3 regions of the Streptomyces sp. SP18CS02 genome follow, and region 3 is predicted to be linked to each of the others. Evidence: predicted binding sites of a transcription regulator. Region 3 holds the regulator's gene; each other region holds the start of a gene.
The links. The regulator HrcA, encoded in region 3, represses chaperone genes, less so after heat shock. The targets are predictions, from matches to a motif close to TTNGCACTCNGNNNNNCNGAGTGCNAA.
Positions count from the first base shown of each region.

Region 1: groL (chaperonin GroEL) is a predicted target of HrcA. The motif match lies at 2,193-2,219, and genes of this name have one in related genera.
Region 2: groES (co-chaperone GroES) is a predicted target of HrcA. The motif match lies at 2,536-2,562, and genes of this name have one in related genera.

Region 1 covers NZ_JAQYXC010000294.1:130,354-135,168, forward strand. The annotation lists gene thrC (threonine synthase) at 1-1,006, shown strand, start outside; gene PUR26_RS24945 (MoaD/ThiS family protein) at 1,025-1,303, shown strand; gene PUR26_RS24950 (cold-shock protein) at 1,749-1,955, shown strand; gene groL (chaperonin GroEL) at 2,343-3,965, shown strand; partial or broken gene PUR26_RS24960 (transcriptional regulator) at 4,116-4,283, opposite strand; gene PUR26_RS24965 (hypothetical protein) at 4,400-4,615, shown strand.
Region 2 covers NZ_JAQYXC010000295.1:60,049-64,863, reverse strand. The annotation lists gene PUR26_RS27070 (hydroxyacid dehydrogenase) at 1-137, shown strand, start outside; gene groL (chaperonin GroEL) at 338-1,966, opposite strand; gene groES (co-chaperone GroES) at 2,081-2,389, opposite strand; gene PUR26_RS27055 (DUF6234 family protein) at 2,662-3,108, shown strand; gene PUR26_RS27050 (polysaccharide deacetylase family protein) at 3,437-4,537, opposite strand; gene PUR26_RS27045 (THUMP-like domain-containing protein) at 4,629-4,815, shown strand, end outside.
Region 3 covers NZ_JAQYXC010000276.1:230,438-235,252, forward strand. The annotation lists gene PUR26_RS13405 (nitronate monooxygenase) at 1-970, opposite strand, end outside; gene dnaJ (molecular chaperone DnaJ) at 1,139-2,278, opposite strand; gene hrcA (heat-inducible transcriptional repressor HrcA) at 2,279-3,295, opposite strand; gene PUR26_RS13420 (MBL fold metallo-hydrolase) at 3,482-4,213, shown strand; gene PUR26_RS13425 (DUF3097 domain-containing protein) at 4,224-4,815, shown strand, end outside.

The sequences.
Region 1 (4,815 bases), on a different contig from region 3:
GCTCGTCAAGGCCGACAACCTCGCCCGCGAACTCGGCGTGGCCCCCGGAAAGCTGTTCGTCAAGGACGACTCCGGCAACCCGACGCACTCCTTCAAGGACCGCGTCGTCGCGCAGGCCCTGGAGGCCGCCCGCGCCTTCGGCTTCACCACCCTCTCGTGCTCCTCCACCGGCAACCTGGCCGGCGCGGTCGGCGCCGCCGCCGCCCGGGCGGGCTTCCGCTCCTGCGTGTTCATCCCGCACGACCTGGAGCAGGGCAAGGTCGTCATGGCCGCGGTCTACGGCGGCGAGCTCGTCGGCATCGAGGGCAACTACGACGACGTGAACCGCTTCTGCTCCGAGCTCATCGGCGACCCGCTGGGCGAGGGCTGGGGCTTCGTCAACGTCAACCTGCGCCCGTACTACGCGGAGGGCTCCAAGACCCTCGCGTACGAGATCTGCGAGCAGCTCGGCTGGCGGCTGCCCGACCAGCTGGTCATCCCGATCGCCTCCGGCTCCCAGCTCACGAAGATCGACAAGGGTCTCCAGGAGCTCATCAGGCTGGGCCTCGTCGAGGACAGGCCGTACAAGATCTTCGGCGCCCAGGCCGAGGGCTGCTCCCCGGTCTCCACCGCCTTCAAGGCGGGCCACGACGTCGTACGGCCCCAGAAGCCGGACACCATCGCCAAGTCGCTCGCCATCGGCAACCCGGCCGACGGCCCCTACGTGCTGGACATCGCCCGCCGCACCGGCGGCGCGGTCGAGGACGTCGACGACGAGCAGGTCGTGGACGCGATCAAGCTGCTGGCCCGCACCGAGGGCATCTTCGCCGAGACCGCGGGCGGCGTGACGGTGGGTGTGACCAGGAAGCTGATCGAGGCCGGCCTCCTCGACCCCACGCTCACCACCGTCGTCCTGAACACCGGTGACGGCCTGAAGACCCTCGACGCCGTGGCCCCGACCACCGGCCCGACCGCGACCATCCGCCCCAGCCTGGACGCGTTCCGCGACGCCGGCCTGGCCCGCTGAAACCCTGAGGAGAAACCTGTGAGCGTCAACGTCCGCATCCCCACCATCCTCCGCACGTACACGGGCGGCCAGGCCGAGGTGTCGGCCGAGGGCGGAACCCTCTCCGAGGTCATCGCGTCGCTGGAGGCCAACCACCCGGGCATCGCCGCCCGCGTCCTGGACGACCAGGGCAAGCTGCGCCGCTTCGTCAACGTCTACGTCAACGACGACGACGTGCGGTTCGAACAGGGTCTGGAGACCGCCACGCCCGACGGCGTGGGCGTTTCGATCATTCCCGCCGTGGCGGGCGGCTGCTGACCGCCCACCTTTTCACCCGCACAACTGTTGCCCCCTCCGCACCGGAAAGCGGAGGGGGCAATTTGCAGGGTTGAGCGCGGTAGAGTTGGGGAAGTCCCCGCCGCTGCAGGTGCCCCGCGCATATGAGAATGCGCCGCGCCCCATCAAGAAGCAGCCAAAGTGTCCATGTGCAATGCGCCGAATGCGTGCTTTGTCGGGCCCGACTTGCCCCGGATTCCGCTCAATTCGCCGATATTTCCGTTCACGGGCGCTCGGATTTCTCGTCCGATTGACCTGTTGCAGAGGGCAGTTGGGCAGATACATTCAGCCGCGGTCGACGCGTTCCGGCGCACGTCTCCTGGGTTCTTACGGGCCTCCGGGTCCAGGGATTCATCGGGGGGCGAGGTCTGACCCAGGGTCCGCGAAGTGCGGTCCTGCGCAAGGGCCAGTAATAGGGGAGTTAGGCATGGCTCAGGGCACCGTCAAGTGGTTCAACGCGGAGAAGGGGTACGGCTTCATCGCGGTCGACGGTGGTGCGGATGTTTTCGTCCACTACAGCGCGATCCAGATGGACGGGTACCGCACCCTTGAAGAAGGTCAGCGGGTCGAGTTCGAGATCTCGCAGGGCCAGAAGGGTCCGCAGGCGGACATGGTCAAGCTCGCCGCCGGCTGAGTGCCGCGCGTTCGATCGACCATCGACTCAGCAGCGCCGAGGGGCTCGTATCCGAGGAGGGATACGGGCCCCTCGCGTATGCCCGCGCCCCGCGCCGGGGTCCCGTACGCCCCCGCGGGGGCCCGTGACGGCGCCGCCCGCGCCTGCCCGTGAGCGCCCTGGCGCGTCTGCCCGGATCCGGCTGTCCGATACCCGGTGGGCGCTTGCACTCGCAGGGGTCGAGTGCTAATCATTGCGTTAGCACTCTGACAGTGAGAGTGCCACCGAAGGACCGGGTCGGTGAGGCTCGCAGGCCGGTGGGGCAAGGAACCACAGGCGTGCAGGCCGTCCGTCGCGGGCACCAGCGCGGTCCGGCTTTTCCACCCCTGTCCGGGAGGACCACTTCACATGGCCAAGATCATCGCGTTCGACGAGGAGGCACGGCGCGGCCTCGAGCGCGGCATGAACCAGCTCGCCGACGCCGTCAAGGTGACCCTGGGCCCCAAGGGTCGCAACGTCGTCCTCGAGAAGAAGTGGGGCGCCCCCACGATCACCAACGATGGTGTTTCCATCGCCAAGGAGATCGAGCTCGAGGACCCGTACGAGAAGATCGGCGCCGAGCTGGTCAAGGAAGTCGCCAAGAAGACGGACGACGTCGCCGGTGACGGTACGACCACCGCGACCGTCCTCGCCCAGGCGCTCGTCCGCGAGGGTCTGCGCAACGTCGCCGCCGGCGCCAACCCGATGGCCCTCAAGCGCGGCATCGAGAAGGCCGTCGAGGCCGTCTCCGGTGCGCTGCTGGAGCAGGCGAAGGATGTCGAGACCAAGGAGCAGATCGCTTCCACGGCCTCCATCTCCGCCGCCGACACCCAGATCGGCGAGCTCATCGCCGAGGCCATGGACAAGGTCGGCAAGGAAGGCGTCATCACCGTCGAGGAGTCCCAGACCTTCGGTCTGGAGCTGGAGCTCACCGAGGGTATGCGCTTCGACAAGGGCTACATCTCGGCGTACTTCGCCACCGACATGGAGCGTATGGAGGCGTCGCTCGACGACCCGTACATCCTCATCGTCAACTCGAAGATCAGCAACGTGAAGGACCTCCTTCCGCTGCTGGAGAAGGTCATGCAGTCGGGCAAGCCGCTGCTGATCATCGCCGAGGACGTCGAGGGCGAGGCCCTGTCGACCCTGGTCGTCAACAAGATCCGCGGCACCTTCAAGTCCGTCGCCGTCAAGGCCCCGGGCTTCGGCGACCGCCGCAAGGCCATGCTGAACGACATCGCCATCCTCACCGGTGGCACGGTCATCTCCGAGGAGGTCGGTCTCAAGCTCGAGAACGCCACCCTCGACCTCCTGGGCCGCGCCCGCAAGGTCGTCATCACCAAGGACGAGACGACCATCGTCGACGGCTCCGGTGACAGCGAGCAGGTCCAGGGCCGCGTCAACCAGATCCGTGCCGAGATCGAGAACAGCGACTCGGACTACGACCGCGAGAAGCTCCAGGAGCGTCTGGCGAAGCTGGCCGGCGGCGTGGCCGTCATCAAGGCCGGTGCCGCCACCGAGGTCGAGCTCAAGGAGCGCAAGCACCGCATCGAGGACGCGGTGCGCAACGCCAAGGCCGCCGTCGAGGAGGGCATCGTCGCCGGTGGTGGCGTGGCCCTGCTCCAGGCTTCCTCGGTCTTCGAGAAGCTTGAGCTCGAGGGTGACGAGGCCACCGGTGCCGCCGCCGTGAAGCTGGCGCTGGAGGCCCCGCTGAAGCAGATCGCCGTCAACGGTGGCCTCGAGGGCGGCGTCGTCGTCGAGAAGGTGCGCAACCTTCCGATCGGTCACGGTCTGAACGCCGCGACCGGCGAGTACGTCGACATGATCGCCGAGGGCATCCTCGACCCCGCGAAGGTGACCCGCTCTGCCCTGCAGAACGCGGCCTCCATCGCGGCGCTGTTCCTCACCACCGAGGCCGTCATCGCCGACAAGCCCGAGAAGGCCGGCGCGGCCGCCCCGGGTGGCATGCCGGGCGGTGACATGGACTTCTGATCCTCCCGGATCGGACACGTCCTTCACGTTCCGAGGGCGGCACCCCTTCTTCGAGGGGTGCCGCCCTCGGGCGTTTCGACGCCCAAGCGCCTGCCGGGAAGCACGCGCAGGCCCCGGAGCTTGAGCTCGGGGGCCATCTGCGCCGTTCCCCATGCGGCGAGTTCCCGCCTCCGGTTGACCGATGAACGAGCCGCTGACGAAGAGCGGCCGGCCCGGCGCTTCCCGGCCGGGGCCCGCGTTTTCGCTGGCGTGACGCGGTTCCGCGCCGGGCAGCGCCCTCGGGGAGGAGGACGGATCGAGCTCCTCGGGTCCGGCCACGTGTCAACTCCCGTGTGCACCGATGGGGTTGTTGAGCCGTTGCCACTGTTCAGGCCGGCCCTTGATCGACCACTCTGTGCAGGGATCCCGGACACGGAGAGTGGAGGTGCCAGGTCATGGCGATGCGATCGACGGATCGGCTGCGGGCGGCCGAGGAAGTGGTGGCCCGGCTGCGCGGAGCGCTGGGCGAGGCGGGCGTGATCCTGCCGTCCCTGCGCGTGGACCCGGTGACGGCCGCGAGCGACGTGGCCTGTCCGTTGGTGGACCTGGGGCGGTGCAACCTGGACATGGCGATGCGGATCGTCGCCGTCCTCCACGAGGCCCGCCGGTGACGGGCGGCGACGGGTACGCGGTCGAGGCGCGGGACGGGCGCGTCGGCCGGGTCATGGGGGGCGTCGGCGGCTGCGCCCGCCCGGCGGCGGACGGGAGTGGGACGGCCCGGTCCCTGTGCTGAGCACGGCACCGCCCGGAGAGGTCCTGCGGGTGCGGGTGTGGGAGCTCGACCGGCGGGGCGCCTGCCCAGAACCATGAG
Region 2 (4,815 bases), on a different contig from region 3:
CCCCGCACATCGCGGGCTCACTCGGCAACGAGCTCCACCGCATGACGGACCACGCGCTGGACGAGCTGGAGCGGTACGGGCGTGGCCTGCCGTTCGCGGATCCGGTGTCCCCGGAGGAACTGTCCCGCTCTGCCTGACGCGCGAAGGCCCGGCGCACGGACCCACGCGAGGACCCACGCACGGACCCACGTGAGGACTCGTGCACCGGAGGGACCGTGCGCCGAACGGACCGGCCGGGACGACGAGAACGGCCGGGGCCCGGTGCCCCCGGGAAGGGGACACCGGGCCTCGGCCGTGGACCGTCAGCCGTACCGGCTGCCGGTCAGGAGCCCGTTGCTCAGTGGGAGTGGCCGTGACCGTGGCCGTGGCCCGCGTCCGCCGGCTCCTCTTCCTTCTTCTCCACGACGAGGGTCTCGGTGGTGAGGAGGAGGGAGGCGATGGAGGCGGCGTTCTCCAGGGCCGAGCGGGTGACCTTGACCGGGTCGATGACGCCGGCCTTCACCAGGTCGCCGTACTCGCCGGACGCGGCGTTGAAGCCCTGGCCCTTGTCGAGCTCCGCCACCTTCGCGGTGATGACGTAGCCCTCGAGGCCGGCGTTCTCGGCGATCCAGCGCAGCGGCTCGACGGCGGCGCGGCGGACGACCGCCACACCGGTGGCCTCGTCGCCGGTCTTGCCGAGGTTGCCCTCGAGCACCTTGACGGCGTGGACCAGAGCGGAGCCACCACCGGAGACGATGCCCTCCTCGACCGCGGCGCGGGTCGCGGAGATGGCGTCCTCCAGACGGTGCTTCTTCTCCTTCAGCTCCACCTCGGTGGCGGCGCCGACCTTGATCACGCACACGCCGCCGGCCAGCTTCGCGAGGCGCTCCTGGAGCTTCTCGCGGTCCCAGTCGGAGTCCGTGGACTCGATCTCGGCCTTGATCTGGTTGACCCGGCCCGTGACGTCGTCGGTGTTGCCCTTGCCGTCGACGATGACCGTCTCGTCCTTGGTGACCGTGACGCGGCGGGCGGAGCCCAGCACGTCCAGACCGGCCTGGTCGAGCTTGAGGCCGACCTCCTCGGCGATGACGGTGGCGCCGGTGAGGGCGGCCATGTCGCCGAGCATCGCCTTGCGGCGGTCACCGAAGCCGGGGGCCTTCACCGCGACCGCGTTGAAGGTGCCGCGGATCTTGTTGACGACCAGGGTCGACAGGGCCTCGCCCTCGACGTCCTCGGCGATGATCAGCAGCGGCTTGGAGCCACCCGACTGGATGACCTTCTCCAGCAGCGGGAGCAGGTCCTGGATCGAGGAGATCTTGCCCTGGTGGATCAGGATGTACGGGTCGTCGAGGACGGCCTCCATACGCTCCTGGTCGGTCACCATGTACGGGGACAGGTAGCCCTTGTCGAAGGCCATGCCCTCGGTGAAGTCGAGCTCCAGGCCGAAGGTGTTGGACTCCTCGACGGTGATGACACCGTCCTTGCCGACCTTGTCCATCGCCTCGGCGATGAGCTCGCCGACCTGCTGGTCCTGCGCGGAGAGCGCGGCCACGGCGGCGATGTCGGACTTGTCCTCGATCGGGCGGGCGGTCGCGAGGAGCTCGTCGGAGACGGCCTTGACCGCGGCGTCGATGCCCTTCTTCAGGGCGGCCGGGGAGGCGCCCGCGGCGACGTTGCGCAGACCCTCGCGGACCAGCGCCTGGGCCAGGACGGTGGCGGTGGTGGTGCCGTCACCCGCGATGTCGTTGGTCTTGGTCGCCACCTCCTTCACCAGCTGGGCGCCGAGGTTCTCGTACGGGTCGTCGAGCTCGACCTCACGGGCGATCGTGACACCGTCGTTGGTGATGGTGGGGGCGCCGAACTTCTTGTCGATGACGACGTTGCGGCCCTTGGGGCCGATCGTCACCTTGACCGTGTCGGCAAGCTTGTTGACGCCGCGCTCAAGGGCGCGACGGGCGTCCTCGTCGAACTTCAGGATCTTCGCCATGGGAGCGATTCAGCCCTCTCGGAAACTCGGTGAACGAACCGCGCCCCCAGCCTCCCGGCAGTGTCAGCGGGGGCCAGGGGCGCGGATCAAAGCAAAAACGGGTGAAGCAGGTGATTACTTCTCGACGATCGCGAGCACGTCGCGAGCCGAGAGGACGAGGTACTCCTCGCCGTTGTACTTCACCTCGGTGCCGCCGTACTTGCTGTACAGCACGATGTCGCCGGTCTTGACGTCGAGCGGCAGGCGCTCGCCGTTCTCGAAGCGGCCCGGGCCCACGGCCAGGACGACGCCCTCCTGGGGCTTCTCCTTGGCGGTGTCCGGAATGACCAGGCCAGAGGCGGTGGTCTGCTCGGCGTCGAGCGGCTGGACCACAATGCGGTCCTCGAGCGGCTTGATGGCAACCTTGGAGCTGGTGGTCGTCACGATCCGACCTCCCCCTTCGGAGATCTCACGGGGTTAACTGTCTGAGGTGGCGACCAGGTGGATCCGTCGTCGCGGGTGCCGGACCTGCCCGTCGCTGTGTTGGCACTCTCCGGTGGGGAGTGCCAGACCTGAGACTATGACTGCGATTAGCACTCGGTCAAGCGGAGTGCCAATTCCCCTCGTGGCGTCGGATCCGACGCGGTTCGATCTCGATACGGGAAACCCCGGGAAACACCGTCGTGGACCCGCTGATTCCGTACGACCGTACGGAGATGACTTCCCCCCAGAACCGCACCCGCGGCGGCGAGTCGGCACCCAGCGGCTGCGCCGACGTCATGCTGGGCCTGCTGCTGTTCGCCCTGGACGCCGGAATCGCGCTCCTCATCGCCTTCGGCCTCGCGATGCGCGGCTGGGGACGGCAGCTGGACCTCGGTTCCTCGGGCCGCCCGCCCGCGATGGACTGGGCACCGACGCTCTGGCTGGGTGGGCTCACGCTGGCCGTCACCCTCGTCGCCGTGGCGCTGGCGCGCGGGAAGTGGCCCTGGGCGGCCGGGTTCCAGTTCCTCGCGGCCGCGTTCCTGTGCGTGGTGACGCTCCTCGCGACCCATACGGAGTGGGAGCACACGCATCCGGAGCCGGCGCCCGGCCGGCCGCCGGCGCCATCGGTGGGGTGCCGCAGCGGCGGCGACAACAGCGAGTGCGCGGACATCGGCGGCTGAGCACCGGCTCCGGCCGGGGGCCGGTCACGGCCTCAGAGGCCGGGATTCCGGCCAGGACTCCGACGAGGGCTCCGGCCGGGACTCCGGGGAGACCGTGTTGTCCACGATCACCGCGACCGGGACTCCGGGCGGGACTCCGGGACGGGTCTGGGCCGGGGCCGCGGGCGGGACACCGGCGCGGGGGCGCTCTCCCGCGGGCCGATCCGCTGTGCCGCCTTCCGCCCCAGCCGTTCGATCGGATCCATGGGCGTGGTGCACCCGGAGCAGGCGAGCAGCGCAGCGGCCGCCAGCAGCGCGGCCCGCGCGGCCGGCGGCCGTTGCGCCCGGCTCATACGTAGTCCTCCAGCCTGGCCACCGCGTAGCCCTTGGCCGTGATGGTGTTCAGGGCGCGCCTGATCATGTCCGCCATGCTGCCCTTCCAGTCCCCCCGGCCCCTGAAGTGCGTGAGGACGATGTCGCCGGGATGCAGGTCCCGGTCCCATTCGCGCCACTCCATGTGGTCCGGGAACACCTCGGCGGACCACAGGGGCACCGCCTTGACCCCGCACGACTGGGCGGCGCGCAGGGTGTCCCGGTTGTAGTTGCCGTAGGGGGGACGGAAGAGCCGGGGCCGCTTGCCGTACCGCTTCTCGATGATCTCCTGCTGGCCGCAGATCTCGTGCTTCTGCTCCGCGTAGGAGAGGGCCGGCATGTAGCGGTGGTTGAGGGTGTGGTTCTGCAGGGCGACGCCCCGCGCCTGCATGCGTTCGAAGTAGCCGTAGTCGTCCTTGATCAGGTAGTCGCTGAGGAAGGCGCTGTAGGGGACGTCCAGTTCGGTCATCATCCTCAGCAGCTCGGGGTCCTTCTCCGCGCCGTCGTCGATGGTGAGGAAGACGATCCGCTCCTTGGTCGGGACGGTCGTGAAGACGGGGGGCAGGCTGGGGTCACCGGCCTCGAAGCCCTTGCGGAAGGTGATCTCGGGTTTCTCGGCCGGCGGCGGGGGCGCGACCAGCGGGGTGCGGGCCAGGCCCCACTTCCGGGCGGCGGCGGCCCGCGCGGTGTGTGCCCGCTTCACCTTCTCGACGTACGCGCCGAGGGCGGCCGCCGCGCCGGGCTGCACGAGCCCGGGCTGCTGCGGCCGCTCGACGGGCCGTCGCGGCTGGCCGGGCGCGGGCCCGACCCCGGCCCCGGGGGACCGGACGCCGCCCGACGCCGAAGCGCCGGAGGACGGAGGTCCGGAGGCCGGGGGGCCGGAAGCCGGAGGACCCGACGCGGGGGTGCCGGACGGCGGAGTGCCGGGCGGCCGGCCGCCGGGGGGTGCGCCGGCGCCGGCGCCGTTGCCGGGCTCCGCCGCACAGCCGGACGCGAGGGCGACGGCCAGCGCGGCGGCGAGAGCCGCCACCCGTGACCGCCTTCCGCACAATTGGTGTTTTTGTCGTACTAGCTGCATGGCTTCGCATCCTGGCAGCGCCACGCCCACGCACCCGGCCGACACCGCCACCTGACGCGCACCATCCCCCGCCTGGCCCACAATGGGCCGGGTGACCGATCTCGCCGCCTTCTCCGCGCTCCTCACCGACGAGGGCAGGACCCTGCTCACCGCCCTGCGCGACTACGACCCGGCCCAGGAACTCGCGGTCGCCTCCCGGCTGCGCCGCGAGCACCCGGCCGAGCTGGTCACAGCGGCGCTCGGGCAGGCCAGGCTGCGTCAGCGGGCGGTCGCGAAGT
Region 3 (4,815 bases):
CCTGACCGGCCCACAGCGCCATGCCCTGCGGGTCCCCCGCCTTGGCGGCGGCCTTGCGCAGACCGCTCGTGAGGTGGTGCACCTCGGGGTAGGCGGCGGGGGCGTACGGGCCGTGCTCGCGCATGAAGCGGTTGACCAGGCCCCGAGCGGGCCGCCCGGAGAACGCGCGGGTCAGCTCGGTGCGGGTGAACAGCGGGTTGGTCATGGCCTGCTTGTGCAGGACGTTCGCGCCCGACTCGGGGCAGACCAGGAACGCCGTGCCGAGCTGCGCGGCCTCGGCACCCGCGGCGAGGACGGCCGCGATCTGGGAGCCGCGCATCAGGCCGCCCGCGGCGACGATCGGCAGCCGCACGGACTCGCGGACCCGGGGGATCAACGACAACAGCCCGGCCCCGGAGCCGTCCGCGGCGGGGTCGTCCCGGTGGGTGCCCTGGTGCCCGCCCGCCTCGATGCCCTGGACGCACACGGCGTCCGCGCCCGCCAGCTGCGCCGCCTGGGCCTCCTCGACCGAGGTGACCGTCACCACGGTGAACGTCCCGGCGCGGGCGAACGCGTCGAGGGTCTCGCGGCTCGGGCACCCGAAGGTGAACGACACGACGGGGACGGGGTCGTCCAGCAGGATGGCCAGCTTGGCGTCGTACCCGTCGTCCCGCCCGGCATCGGGGTCGCCCAGCGGTGTCTCGTACCAGGTGGCCTCTCCGGCGAGCTGGTGGCGGTACACGTCGACGGCGGCGGCGTCGGCGTGCCCCGGCTGCGGCATGAAGAGGTTGACCCCGAAGGGCTGTGCGGTCAGCCCGCGGACCTGTTGGACCTCCTGGTACATGCCGTCGGCCGTCTTGTACCCGGCGGCCAGGAAGCCGAGGCCCCCGGCATCGGACACGGCGGCGACGAGCTGGGGGCAGGAGGCGCCGCCCGCCATGGGGGCCTGCACGATCGGGTGACGGCAGAGATCGGTCAGTGCGGAGGACATGCAGGCATGGTGTCACGCCCCGGCCCGGCCCCCCGAATCGCCCGGCCCGCCCGTCCCGCCCGTCGGCCGGGAGGAGGACAGCGGGTCGCGCTGTCTCCGGCGCCGGTCCCGGACAGCGGTGCGGGGCGGAGGATGGCTCCCCCGCCCCGCACCACCGCACCGGCGGCCTTACCGGCCGTTGAACGCGTCCTTCAGCCGGGAGAACAGCCCCTGCTGGCCCGGCTGGAACTGCCCCGTGGGCCGCTCCTCGCCGCGCAGCTTCGCCAGCTCCCGCAGCAGTCGCTCCTGCTCCGCGTCCATCTTCGACGGCGTGGTGACCTCCACGTGGACGATCAGGTCACCGCGGCCGCCACCGCGCAGGTGCGTGACACCGCGCCCGTGCAGCGGGATGGACTGGCCGGACTGCGTGCCCGGCCGGATGTCGACCTCCTCGATGCCGTCCAGCGTCTCCAGCGGCACCTTCGTGCCGAGCGCGCCCGCCGTCATGGGGATCGTCACCGTGCAGTGCAGATCGTCGCCACGGCGCTGGAAGACCGAGTGCGGCAGCTCGTGGATCTCGACGTACAGGTCTCCGGCGGGGCCGCCGCCGGGGCCGACCTCGCCCTCGCCCGCGAGCTGGATGCGGGTCCCGTTGTCGACACCGGCCGGGATCTTGACCGTGAGGGTCCGGCGCGAGCGGACGCGGCCGTCACCGGCGCACTCCGGGCACGGCGTCGGTACCACGGTCCCGAAGCCCTGGCACTGGGGGCACGGCCGGGAGGTCATGACCTGGCCCAGGAAGGACCGGGTCACCTGCGACACCTCGCCACGGCCGCGGCACATGTCACAGGTCTGGGCGGAGGTGCCCGGAGCCGCGCCCTCGCCGGAGCAGGTCGTACAGACGACCGCCGTGTCGACCTGGATGTCCTTCGTCGTACCGAAGGCCGCCTCGTTGAGCTCGATCTCCAGGCGGATCATCGCGTCCTGGCCGCGCCGGGTCCGCGACCGCGGCCCGCGCTGGGACGCCGTACCGAAGAAGGCGTCCATGATGTCGGAGAAGTTGCCGAAGCCACCCGCCCCGAAGCCGCCCGCGCCCGCGCCGCCGCCGGAGGCGGAGAGCGGGTCACCGCCGAGGTCGTAGACCTGCTTCTTCTGCGGGTCCGACAACACCTCGTAGGCGGCGTTGATCTCCTTGAAGCGCTCCTGCGTCTTCGGATCGGGGTTGACATCCGGGTGCAGCTCGCGTGCGAGCCGCCGGAATGCCTTCTTGATCTCGTCCTGGGAAGCGTCGCGGCGCACGCCGAGTACGGCGTAGTAGTCCGTGGCCACTTACGACTCCGCCAGGATCTGTCCGACGTAACGTGCCACTGCGCGTACCGCTCCCATCGTTCCGGGGTAGTCCATGCGGGTCGGTCCGACCACGCCGAGTTTGGCGACTGCCTCGTCGCCCGAACCGTAGCCGACCGCGACGACGGACGTGGAGCTGAGCCCCTCGTGGGCGTTCTCGTGCCCGATACGTACGGTCATGGCCGAGTCCGTCGCCTCGCCGAGCAGCTTGAGGAGCACGACCTGCTCCTCCAGCGCCTCCAGCACAGGCCGGATCGTCAGCGGGAAGTCATGACCGAAGCGCGTGAGATTGGCGGTACCGCCGATCATCAGCCGCTCCTCGGTCTCCTCCACCAGGGTCTCCAGCAGTGTGGCCAGCACCGTGGAGACGGTCCCGCGGTCCTCCATCTCGAAGGACTCGGGAAGGTCCTGCACCAACTGCGGCACATCGGTGAACCGTCGCCCCACGACCCGGCTGTTGAGCCGGGCCCGCAGGTCGGCCAGCGATGTCTCGCCGAACGGGGCGGGGCAGTCGACCATACGCTGCTCCACCCGGCCCGTGTCGGTGATCAGGACGAGCATCAGCCGGGCCGGGGCCAGCGACAGCAGCTCGACGTGCCGCACGGTCGAACGGGTCAGCGACGGGTACTGGACGACCGCGACCTGCCGGGTCAGCTGCGCCAGCAGCCGGACCGTGCGGGCCACGACGTCGTCGAGGTCCACCGCGCTGTCCAGGAAGTTCTGGATGGCGCGCCGCTCGGGGGTCGACAGGGGCTTGACCCCGGCGAGCTTGTCGACGAAGAGCCGGTAGCCCTTGTCGGTGGGGATGCGGCCCGCGCTGGTGTGGGGCTGGGCGATGAACCCCTCCTCCTCCAGCACCGCCATGTCGTTGCGCACGGTGGCGGGCGAGACCCCGAGCTTGTGCCGCTCGGTGAGCGCCTTGGAGCCGACGGGCTCCTCGGTGCCCACATAGTCCTGGACGATGGCGCGCAGCACCTCGAGTCTGCGTTCGCTGAGCATCGCGCACACCTCCAGCTCTGGTTCCTGCCGTGTTCCTGCTGTGTTCCCTGCCGTGCTGTTGGCACTCACCTTGTCCGAGTGCCAGCAATCACCCGGCCAGTGTACGGCGCGGAGGTACACCCCTAGCAAGGGCGGCCGGCCACGCTACCGCGCGACTACGCTGGTCGATGCCGATAGCGTCGCCGTATGGACGTCAGTTGGGAAGACTTCGGATGGGAGCGGCTCGCCACGGGTGTGGGCCGGCGCCGCCTTCCGGTATGGGACGCGACCACCGCTCTTGTGGTCGGTGAGGACGCGGCACTGCTCTTCGACACGGGCTCCACCCTCCGGGAGGGCGCTGAGCTGCGCACCCAGGCGCAGGGGCTGCTCGGCGGCCGGCGAGTGACGCATATCGCACTCAGCCACCCCCACTTCGATCATGTACTGGGCACGGCGGCCTTCGCCGGGGCGGAGGTGTACGGCGCGGTGGGCGTCGACACCGTGATGGTCCGCGAGCGCGACGGGCTGCGGCACTCGGCGGTGTCCCACGGCGTCGCCGAGGCGGACGCCGTCGAGGCGACCGACGTGCTGGTCCCGCCGCACCACCTGGTGTGCGGCGAGTGGACGCTGGAGCTGGGCGGACGCCAGGTGCTGCTGGCCAATGTGGGGCCGGGGCACAGCGGTCATGACCTGGTGCTGCTGGTGCCGGGGACGGAGGGCTCGCCCGAGGTGGTCTTCTGCGGCGACCTCGTGGAGGAGTCGGGCGACCCGCAGGCCGGGCCGGACGCGATCCCCTCCCGCTGGCCCGCCGCGCTGGACCGGCTGCTGGAGCTGGGCGGCGAGGACGCGGTGTACGTGCCGGGCCACGGGGCGGTCGTCGACGCCGCTTTCGTACGCGCTCAACGCGATGAGCTGGCCCGGCGTTTCGGCGTGTCGTAGCGTCTGGCGCATGCGCAGCTACAACCCGGATCTGACCCCGCCCTGGAAGCGTTCCGCGCCCGTGCCCGAAGTGGCCGCCGAGCCGGACCTGGTGGTCGAGGAGGTCGGTACGGGTTTCTGCGGTGCGGTGATCCGTACGGAGAAGACCGCCGAGGGACCGACGGTGACCCTGGAGGACCGGTTCGGCAAGCACCGGGTCTTCCCGATGACGCCCCGCGGCTTCCTGCTGGAGGGCCGCCCGGTCACCCTGGTCCGCCCGGCCGCCGCGGCGCCGGCGCCCGTACGGCCCTCCCGGACCGCCTCCGGCTCCCTCGCGGTCCCGGGGGCCCGGGCCAGGGTCGCGAGGGCGGGACGGATCTACGTGGAGGGCCGCCACGACGCCGAGCTGGTGGAACGGGTGTGGGGGGACGACCTGCGCATCGAGGGCGTGGTCGTGGAGTACCTGGAGGGCGTCGACGACCTTCCCTCGATCGTGCGCGAGTTCGGGCCCGGCCCCGATGCCCGGCTGGGCGTCCTGGTGGACCATCTGGTGCCGGGCTCCAAGGAATCCCGCATCGCGGCTTCGGTGACGGACGCGCACACCCTGGTCGTCGGCCACCCGT